One region of the Mesorhizobium sp. C089B genome, then DNA from elsewhere that is predicted to be linked to it. Evidence: predicted binding sites of a transcription regulator. Region 1 holds the regulator's gene; each other region holds the start of a gene.
The links. The regulator LexA, encoded in region 1, represses DNA repair genes until DNA is damaged. The targets are predictions, from matches to a motif close to TGTTCNNNNTGTGTTCNG.
Positions count from the first base shown of each region.

Region 2: ssb (single-stranded DNA-binding protein) is a predicted target of LexA. The motif match lies at 1,528-1,545, and genes of this name have one in related genera.
Region 3: NLY44_RS21995 (ImuA family protein) is a predicted target of LexA. The motif match lies at 1,917-1,934, and genes of this name have one in related genera.

Region 1 covers NZ_CP100469.1:1,408,449-1,411,707, reverse strand. The annotation lists gene NLY44_RS07100 (GntR family transcriptional regulator) at 1-756, shown strand, start outside; gene lexA (transcriptional repressor LexA) at 962-1,744, shown strand; gene NLY44_RS07090 (ComEC/Rec2 family competence protein) at 1,738-3,259, opposite strand, start outside.
Region 2 covers NZ_CP100469.1:1,257,898-1,261,156, reverse strand. The annotation lists partial or broken gene NLY44_RS06440 (OsmC family protein) at 8-432, opposite strand; gene NLY44_RS06435 (DUF2306 domain-containing protein) at 456-854, opposite strand; gene ssb (single-stranded DNA-binding protein) at 892-1,428, opposite strand; gene NLY44_RS06425 (hypothetical protein) at 1,771-2,037, opposite strand; gene NLY44_RS06420 (ArsR/SmtB family transcription factor) at 2,171-2,485, shown strand; gene NLY44_RS06415 (SRPBCC family protein) at 2,482-2,949, shown strand; gene NLY44_RS06410 (ATP-dependent Clp protease proteolytic subunit) at 2,979-3,259, shown strand, end outside.
Region 3 covers NZ_CP100469.1:4,438,532-4,441,790, forward strand. The annotation lists gene NLY44_RS21980 (HpcH/HpaI aldolase/citrate lyase family protein) at 65-946, shown strand; gene NLY44_RS21985 (DUF1737 domain-containing protein) at 986-1,192, shown strand; gene NLY44_RS21990 (metallopeptidase family protein) at 1,356-1,778, opposite strand; gene NLY44_RS21995 (ImuA family protein) at 1,957-3,009, shown strand; gene NLY44_RS22000 (DUF6504 family protein) at 2,951-3,259, shown strand, end outside.

The DNA of each region.
Region 1 (3,259 bases):
GACGAGCAGACCTCGAAGACGGAAGCGGCCTATCGCCTGCTCAGGCGCGATATTCTTGCGACCCGGCTGGCGCCTGCCGCGCCGTTGAAGCTGAGCACGCTGCGCAACACCTACGGCATCGGCTGGACGCCGTTGCGCGAGGCGCTGTCGCGGCTGGAGGCGGAACGGCTTGTGACCGCCATCAGCAACCGCGGGTTTGCGGTCGCTCCCGTCTCTCGGGCGGAGCTCGAGGATTTGGCGCGTGCGCGGCTGGTGGTCGAACTGCCCCTGCTGGTGGAATCGATCGAGGAGGGCGACCGTGAGTGGGAAGACGCGGTCGTTGCCGCCCACTATCGTCTCTCACGGTGCGGGTCTGTTCTCGACGATCCATCGGATGATGCGGTCGACGCGTGGTACGAAAAACACGATGCCTTCCATGCGGCGCTGCTCAGTGCCGCGACATCCAGCTGGCTGCTGCGCTTCAATGCGACGATTTCCGACCAATTGCATCGCCATCACCGCTTTCTGGGTCTGGCCCCGACGCTGCGCGCCGCCGCCGGCCGCACGGATGGCCACCGGAAGGCCGTGGCGGCCCTGCGCGACGCCGTGGCGATCGAACACCATACCGCCCTGATGGAAGCGGCCCTCGATCGCGACGTCGAACGTGCGAAAACTCTGATGACCGCTCACATCGGCTACACGCTGCAGGTCTATGCCCAGAGTGAACCCGGCGCGGATGCTGCGCAGCCCCATCCGAAAAGGAAGCGGCGATCGTAGCCGACGACGCAGGGCACTTTGTCTTCGTTTCACCCCGTTGCCGGCCAACGACTACGAGCGCCGCTCGCGGTGCCGAACGTCACGCTGAACAAAACGTCAACACATTCATTAAACTTTAAAAGGTTGCGGAACACAACTGGAACAGATAGTGTTTGTTCTGGGTTTGTTTTTTCTGATTCTGGTTTCAGAACCCCTGGGGGCCGCGATGCTGACGCGCAAACAACATGAGCTTCTGATGTTCATCCATGAACGCCTGAAGGAGAGCGGAATCCCGCCGTCCTTCGATGAGATGAAGGAAGCGCTTGACCTCGCCTCCAAGTCCGGCATCCACCGCCTGATCACGGCGCTTGAGGAGCGCGGTTTCATTCGCCGGCTGCCGAACCGGGCGCGCGCGCTGGAAGTGCTGCGGCTGCCCGACTCGATCGCACCAGGCCTCAATGCGGCGAGGAAGTTTTCGCCGAGCGTCATTCAGGGCAGTCTTGGTCAAACCGGCCAAGGGCAAGGCGGCCAGGGACAAGGCGCGATGGGCCAAGGCGGTATCGGCCGCCAGATCAAGCCGGGCTCGCCGTCGCGTTCGATGTCGGCCGGCAATGACGACGCCGTTTCGGCGGTGTCGATCCCGGTGATGGGACGCATTGCTGCCGGTGTGCCGATCGACGCCATCCAGCATCAGACCCATTCGATCTCGGTGCCGCCTGACATGATCATGGGCGGTGAACACTACGCGCTCGAGGTCAAGGGCGATTCGATGATCGAGGCCGGCATTTTCGATGGCGACACGGTCATCATCCGCAATGCCGACACAGCCAGCCCCGGCGAGATCGTGGTGGCGTTGGTCGACGATGAGGAAGCGACCCTGAAACGCTTCCGCCGCAAGGGCGCCTCGATCGCCCTGGAAGCCGCCAACCCGGCCTACGAGACCCGCATTTTTGGACCGGACAGGGTGAAGGTGCAGGGCAAGCTTGTCGGATTGATCCGGCGCTACTGAGCCGGCTTGGGTTTGTACTTTTCACGCTGGTTGTAAGGCGGCAGGCCGCGCGCTTCGCGGGAGAAGCGGCGCTGCTCGTGCCAGGGGCGATACGGCTTGTCGACGGCGAAGCGGATGGTTGGCGCTGCAGCTGCCGATTGCGGATCGAAGAAGACGGCGGCGCTGCCGTCGCGGGCCAGCTGTTTCTTCGTCACGACCAGCACCAGCGGGTCGCGGCACGGATTGTAGGCCGTGGCGTCATCGATGACGATCAGGCTAGCGAAGGCACAGGCCGGCCGCGCCGTCTTGCGGTCTTTGGCAAGGGCTACAATGGCTCCGGAAGGGTGTCGGGCGATACAGAGATCGCCCATGCAATAGAAGGGCGACCCGGGCGGCAGATCGAGCGGATCGAGATCGAACCGCGTATCTGTTGCCTCGAAAATCTCGGGCGGGATAATGGTTTCGGCCCGCAGCGCCCGTTTCCAATTGTCCGTGGTGAATTCGTTGGAGCGTTCGCGGTTGAGGGCGAGTTCGCCGCCACCTATCGGCATGGCCACCAGATGTGCGTCCTCGGATATGAGCACGTCGGGCGTAAGCACCTGCGGCACCGTCAACAGGCCGGCCAGCGCGAAAGGCACGGCCGCCAGCCTGAGCCAGGTGGTGGCCATGGTGGCGATGACGAGGGCGACCGCCACCAACAGCACCGAGCGGATGGAGATCAGCCCGACGGCGTCGACCGGCGAGCGCTCGGAAATCCAGGCCGATATAGCGATCATCGCCATCAGACCCTTGCCCATCACATAGAGGAACGGCCCGTCGGCGCCGAACGGCATCGCCAGTGCGCTGAGCACGGCAAAGGGCATGACGATCAACGAAACAATCGGCATCACGGCCAGATTGGCGATCAGGCTGAGCGGCGACACACGCTGAAAATGCCAGATGGCGAACAGCAAGGTTGCACTGCCGGCGATGATCGAGGTCATGGCGAGGCCGCCCATGGCCAGCGCGAATTTTCGCGACAGGAAGCCGACGAAGGAGCGCTTTGCCAGCGGCGTTCTCACCTTGTCGGCGCGGTAATCGGCCCAGCCGGCATAGGCGCCGACAAGGGCGGCGGTGGCGGCAAACGACATCTGGAAGCTGGGACCGACCACCTCGTGCGGCGACACCAGGATGACGGCGATGGCGGAGATCGCCAGATTGCGCATGGTGAGTGCGGCGCGATCAAACAGCACGGCGACAAGCATGACCGCCAGCATGATGAAGCTGCGCTCGGCGGCAACCACGACGCCTGAAATAACGAGATAGGCGGCGATGGAGACGAGTGCTGCCACTGCTGCATATTTCTTGACTGGGCGGCGCGAAGAGAAATCGGGAAACAGCGCAAAGGCGCCACGCAGCAACGCCATGATGGTGCCGGCAACCAGCGCCATGTGCAGGCCGGAGATGGAGATGATGTGGTAGATGCCGGTGCGCCGCATCGCTTCGTTGACCTCGTCCGGGATGCCGGCGCGCACGCCGACAATCAACGCCGCGGCA
Region 2 (3,259 bases), 150 kb from region 1:
CTGCTCCCTACTCCACCGCCGTATCGACGACCTCGAAATCGTGGGTGATGACAGCCGCCTTGGCCAGCATGGCCGAGGCCGAGCAGTATTTCTCGATCGACAGGTTGATGGCGCGCTGGACCTTGTCGCGCGACAGCGCGTGGCCCGTGACGATGAAATGCATGTGGATGCGGGTGAAGACTTTGGGGTCGGTTTCGGCCCGGTCGGCGTCGAGTTCTACAACACAGTCCTCGATCGCCTCGCGGCCTTTTTCGAGGATGTGGACGACATCATAGGCCGAGCAGCCGCCGGTGCCGATCAGCACCAGCTCCATCGGGCTCGGACCTGGCGTCTTGCCTTCCGGCCCGGGGCGGTCCCCAGCACCAGTTTGTGGCCGCTGCCGGACTCGCCGACGAAGGTGCGCTCCTCGACCCATTTAATCCGTGCTTTCACGGCAATCTTCCTTTCAGAAAGCGTCACTGGCCGAAGACGACCGTGTGCATGATCCGCCCCGGCAGCAGCGTGAACACGCCGGCGCCGATCAGGGCGAAAACATACAGCGATATCATGACCCTGCGATGTTTGGCGACCCGATGCATATGCGCGTGCCAGACCGCAAGCGGCACGGCGATCAACACTAAAATCGACAAGAGATGGATCGGGCTGAACGGACCGACGAGGCGTATCTGCTGGATCCAGAAACTGGAGATGGCGACGACCAGCATCAGCGCCGCCCAGGCATAGCCGACGACACGATGACGCGTCGTGCCTTTCGGCAGCGCCAGTTGCGTAGCGCCAACGGCCAGCGCGGCAAGGGCCGCGAAGGCGTGCCATGGAATGGGAGGGCGCGCCGATAGAAGCGGTCCGAGCGACATCGCACCCTCTCCTCAGATATCGCTGACTATTGTCAGCTCAGAACGGGATTTCGTCGTCCAGTTCGCGCGACGAGCCGCCGCCACCGCCGCCCTTGGAACCGCCGCCACCGCTGTTGCCGCCGCGGTTGAAGCTCTCATTGGGGCCAGACTGGCCGAAATCCGAGCCACGGCTCGCGCTGCCGCCGCCGGCGGCATAGTTGCCGACCTGACCGCCGCCCTCGCCGCGAGAATCGAGCATCTGCAGCTCGCCGCGGAATTTCTGCAGCACGACTTCGGTCGTATACTTGTCGGCGCCGGTCTGATCCTGCCATTTGCGTGTCTGCAGCTGGCCTTCGACGTAAACCTTCATGCCCTTCTTCAGGTACTGCTCGGCGACCTTGGCGATCTGGTCATTGAAAATGACCACGTTGTGCCATTCGGTCTTTTCCTTGCGCTCGCCGGAGTTCTTGTCGCGCCAGCTTTCCGACGTGGCGATGCGGATGTTGACGACCGGATCACCGGAATTCAGGCGGCGGATTTCAGGGTCCGCGCCGAGGTTACCGACCAGAATGACCTTGTTGACGCTACCCGCCATGACACTTCTCCGCGCTCATCCGAACAAATTTCAAGTCGTTCACCTTACAGGCCGCGGACAATCCTGGCTTGCCGCGGCTGGCTTTTCCCACAAGGTTTTTGTTCCCTTTTCGTTCCTATACTGTTAACCAGGGATTGTCAAGGAATGGCAGCAATCGCCGACGCGGGCGCGTGGATTTAGCTGACACGCAGCGGCGAGAAGCGGTGTCGTCAGCGCCGTTTTTTCACTGGTCGCAACGGACCGAAAAAGCCGCTCCACTCCATGCCCATGGCATGGGCGCGCTGTGCGATCACGGTTGGGGCCGACATCAGCCCGACTGCAAGTTCAGATTTCAGAGCCGGGTCATTCAGCAATTTCCCGATCGCGCCCGTGCCACCAGACCTGAGCGACGAGCGCCGCTACCACCGCGATCAGGCCCCAGGTCCCCAATCCTTCGCCGAAGATGTAAATCCCGTATGGCGGCGATAGCGCCGTACCCAACTTGGCCAACAAGATCACGGCCACGAAACCGATGACGGCGATGGCGCCTATACCGAGGACGAGGCGGCGATAGAGCCTCAGAGCCTCGTTGAGGTTCTCGGCGGACGAAAGATCGACGTTGGAATTCATAAATACTACTCCTGCCTCGCGATGATCGGCCCATCTTGTTCCCCGTGGATTAGAGGCCCGGCAGGATCCAATCAATACCGGGCATTCAAAACACCCCTTGCCAAATCGATAAGTATCGACTTATGCTTTTGCCATGATCGAAGCAGAGATTTTTCGCGCCCTGGCCGACCCGACGCGACGCGCCGTCTACGAGCGGCTGACTTCCGGCGAGATGAGCGTGTCGGAGTTGCGCACTGGCATGAGCGTGTCGCAGCCGGCGGTGTCGCAGCACCTTGCCGTGCTGCGCGGCGCAGGCCTGGTCAGCGAAAGACGCGCCGGCCGCAACGCCTACTATCGCGCCGATCCGCAAGGGCTCGAGCCGCTGCTCGGCTGGATCGAACGCTATCGCGCATTCTGGCCGGAGCGCATCGAAAGACTGAAGGCCGTTTTGAAGGACATGGACCAATGACCGACGAAAAGCAGACGCAGACCGCCAAGGATGCCCTCGCCTTCGAATGCGATCTGCCGGACGCACCGGAAAAAGTGTGGCGGGCACTGACCGTGCCGGACCTCTTGGCGGAATGGATGATGCCGAACGACATCAATCCGGAAACCGGCAGCCGCTTTGCCTTTGCCGGGCCTGAGAAGCCGATCGAGTGCGAAGTGCTCGATGCCGAACCGGGGCGCCTGCTGCGCTATTCCTGGCGCGAGCGTTCCGGCGACGCCAACCGCGAGGAGCTGGAGAGCATCGTCACCTTCACACTCGCCCGCACCGTTTCCGGCGGCACGCATCTGCGCATCGTCCATGACGGGTTTGTCCTGACGCCTGCGGTCGCGATGGCCGGCGCCGGCTGCCGGCTCTGGCTGCGCGCATACAAGCCCAAACCGCCTGTCGCCGCCAACGCGCCACGCCTGTTGCTGCGCGCTGCCTGACCCGGAAAAATCAAAACGGAGACAATGAGATGAGCGGCTTTGCCAATCTGGTGCCGATGGTGATCGAGCAATCGAGCCGCGGCGAACGTGCCTTCGACATTTTCTCGCGGCTGCTGCGCGAGCGCATCATCTTCGTGAATGGCGAGATCAATGACGGCATGTCGGCGCTGGTCTGCGCCCAGCTCCTGTCGCTGGAATCGGACAATCCCGACAGGGAGATCTCGCTCTACATCAACTCGCCGGGCGGCGTGGTGACCAGCGGCTTCGCCATCTACGACACGATGCAATATGTCAGCTGCCCGGTGTCGAC
Region 3 (3,259 bases), 3.0 Mb from region 1:
TGGCTCGTCATCAGGTACCGGTCGGACGCTTGCCTCCCCCGCCCACACGCGGCATAGATCGGCCATGACAAGCGAACCTTACCGCCCGCGCCGCTCGGTGCTTTACGTCCCCGCCTCCAACGACAAGGCGCTGGCCAAGATCGCGACGCTGGCCTGCGATGCCGTGATCATCGACCTCGAGGACGCCGTTGCGCCCGCCGACAAGGTCGCCGCGCGGGACAAATTGGCCGGCATTTTCGCCAGCCGACCGAAACGCCGCTGCGAGATGATCGTGCGCGTCAACGCGCTGTCCAGCGAATGGGGCACTGAAGACCTGCTCGCCGCGGCAAAATTCGAGCCCGACGGCATCCTGTTGTCCAAGGTCGCCACGCCGCGCGATATCCTCGAAGTCGGCGACGTGCTCGACGACAATTTTGCCCCCGACAGCGTCAAGCTCTGGGCGATGATCGAGACGCCCAAGGCCATGCTCAACATCGGCGCCATTGCCGAACTCGGCCGCGACCCGGCCTCGCGCCTAGCTTGTTTCGTTGCCGGAACGAACGATCTGGTCAAGGAAACCGGAATTCTGGCGACGCCCGATCGGTGCTACCTCGTGCCTTGGCTGATGCAGATGGTGCTGGCGGCGCGGGCCGGCGGCATCGACATGCTCGACGGCGTCTCCAACGATTTTCGCGACCTCGACGCGTTTGCGCGCGAATGCACGGAAGGGGCCGCCATGGGCTTCGACGGCAAGACGCTGATCCATCCGGCCCAGATCGACGCCGCCAACCGCGCCTTTGCGCCCTCGCCCGAAGCCTTGGCCCAGGCGCGCGCGGTCAAGGATGCCTTCGCCTTGCCCAAAAATGCCGGCAAGGGCGTGATTGCGCTGGACGGCAGGATGGTCGAGCGGCTGCATCTGGCTCAAGCCGAGAAATTGCTGGCGAAGGCCGCCGCCATCGGCGCATGATCCGCCCCGAAAAGACGAACTCACGACAGGATCTGACCCATGAGACTTTACCGCTTTTTGTCCGCCCCCGACGATTCAACCTTCTGCCACAAGGTGACCGCGGCGCTGAACAAGGGCTGGCACCTGTACGGCTCGCCGACCTACGCCTACGACAAGAAGACCAAATCGATGCGCTGCGGCCAGGCGGTGGTGAAGGATATCGACGGCCAGGAATACGGGCCGGATACCAAGCTGAGCGACTGGTAGGCTTTGCCAGGCACGGACGCAGGCTGTGTCGAGATTCAGGTCAGGCCGAGCCGAGAACAGTGGTTTCCGAGAACCGGAGCGGAGCGTACTTAAAGTACGCGAGCACCGGAAGCGCAGGAAGCTGCCGTTCGCAGGCCGGCTTCACCTGAATATCGGCGCAGCCTCACTCCGCCGCCTCTTCGATTTTCTCCATATCATCATCCGACAGGCCGAAATGGTGGCCGATCTCGTGGATCAGCACGTGGGTGACGATGTCGCCCAGCGTCTCTTCGTTCTCGGCCCAGTAGTCGAGGATGGCGCGGCGGTAGAGGGTGATGCGGTTCGGGCCTTCGCCGGTCTGCGGGTTCCAGCGCTCGGCGATGCCGCGGCCCTCGAACAGGCCAAGCAGGTCGAACGGCGTCTCCAGCGACAGATCGTCCATGATCTCGTCGGTCGGGAATTCGGCGATCATGATGACGATCTCGCCGGTCAGCTTGCGAAAATCGTCCGGCAGATGCGCGTACGCCTCCAGCGCCAGAAACTCCATCTCCTCGATCGAGGGCGAGAGTTCGTCATGCCAGGTGCGGGTCTTGTAGATGCGGGCCATGCTTTGTCCTTTGATCCCGGCATATAGGCTTTCCCTCCGGACTCGGCAATGAAGCGGTAATTCCATGACGTCAATGGCTATAGAGGAATAAATTCCTTCTGACTCCGCTTGACTCTTCCGGCACCCTCTGGAATCTATGGGAACATAACAGGAACAGTTGTGAGAGAAATTGACCGTCATGGCGACATCAGCCGTGGCGCGGGAGACTGTTTTTGCCCTGCGCCGCCAGATCGCGAAGATCGAGGGAACGCTGCCCGAGCGCCTGGCCGCGCCGGCTGGCGAGGGGCTGCGCGCGGGTCCTGGCGGCGGTCTCGACGCCGCGCCTGAACCCGATGCCGATGTCACCATCATCCGGCGCGAGCTTGCCGTGGCTTCGCCGGATGCTTTCCTGGCCACCGGCGTCGAACGCCTCGATGCGGCCCTCAGCGGCGGCCTGCCGAAAGCCGCCTTGAGCGAAATCCATGGCCTTGAGACCCGCAATGCCGGGGCCGTCGCCGGCTTTGTGCTGTCGCTGGTCAGCCTGATCCTCAAGGGCCAGCCCTTGCCCGTGCTGTGGATAGGCACATCGGAGATTTTTCGCGAGGCCGGCTTTCCCTATGCCAGGGGATTGCAGAGCATGTTCGGTATCGCACCGGAGCAATTGCTGTTTTCCGAGGCGCCGAAACTCACCGATGCGCTGTGGGTAGCCGAGGAGGCCGCGAAGATGACGGCGCTCGCCGCAATCATCCTCGAGATCCGTGGCAGCCCGCAGCGGCTCGACCTCACCGCGACGCGCCGGCTGCACGCGCGCGCCCAAAACGCCGGCCGGCCGGTGTTCCTGCTGCGCCAGGCCGGCGAAGCCGAGCCGACCGCCGCCCCGGTGCGCCTCATCGTGTCGGCTGCACCAGCGGCGAGCCGCCGGACGATCGCCGGGTCGCTCGCCGGCTCGATCGGCCGGCCTGCCTTCACCGTCAGCATCGGCAAGAGCCGCACCGCTCTGCCTGGACAATTCACACTGGAGTGGAACCCCGATGAACACGCATTCGAAGAAAGAAAGCCCCGCGAAAAACGGGCAGAGAATTCTGTCGCTGTGGTTCCCGCATCTGGCGGCAGAACGGATCCTGCGCCAGCGCCTGGGACGGTCGTGGCGTTCCCGGCCTTCGGATCATCTGCCCCCATCTCACCCACCGCTCGTGATCAGCCATCGCGACCGCAACGCCCAGCGCATATCGGCCCTCGACGAGCGGGCTGAGGCGCTGCATCTGAAGCCTGGCATGGGCATTGCCGATGCGCGCGCCATGCATCCCTCGATCGACATTGTCGAGGCCGATCCGGACGCCGATCGCCGGCTGCTCGAAGGCCTCGCCGACTGGTGCGATCGCTATACGCCGCTGGTGGCGCTCGACGGTACTGATGGCCTTTATCTCGACGTCACCGGCTGCACGCATCTGTTCGGCGGCGAGCGCGCCATGCTGGACGACATCCTTGCGCGGTTTTTCCAG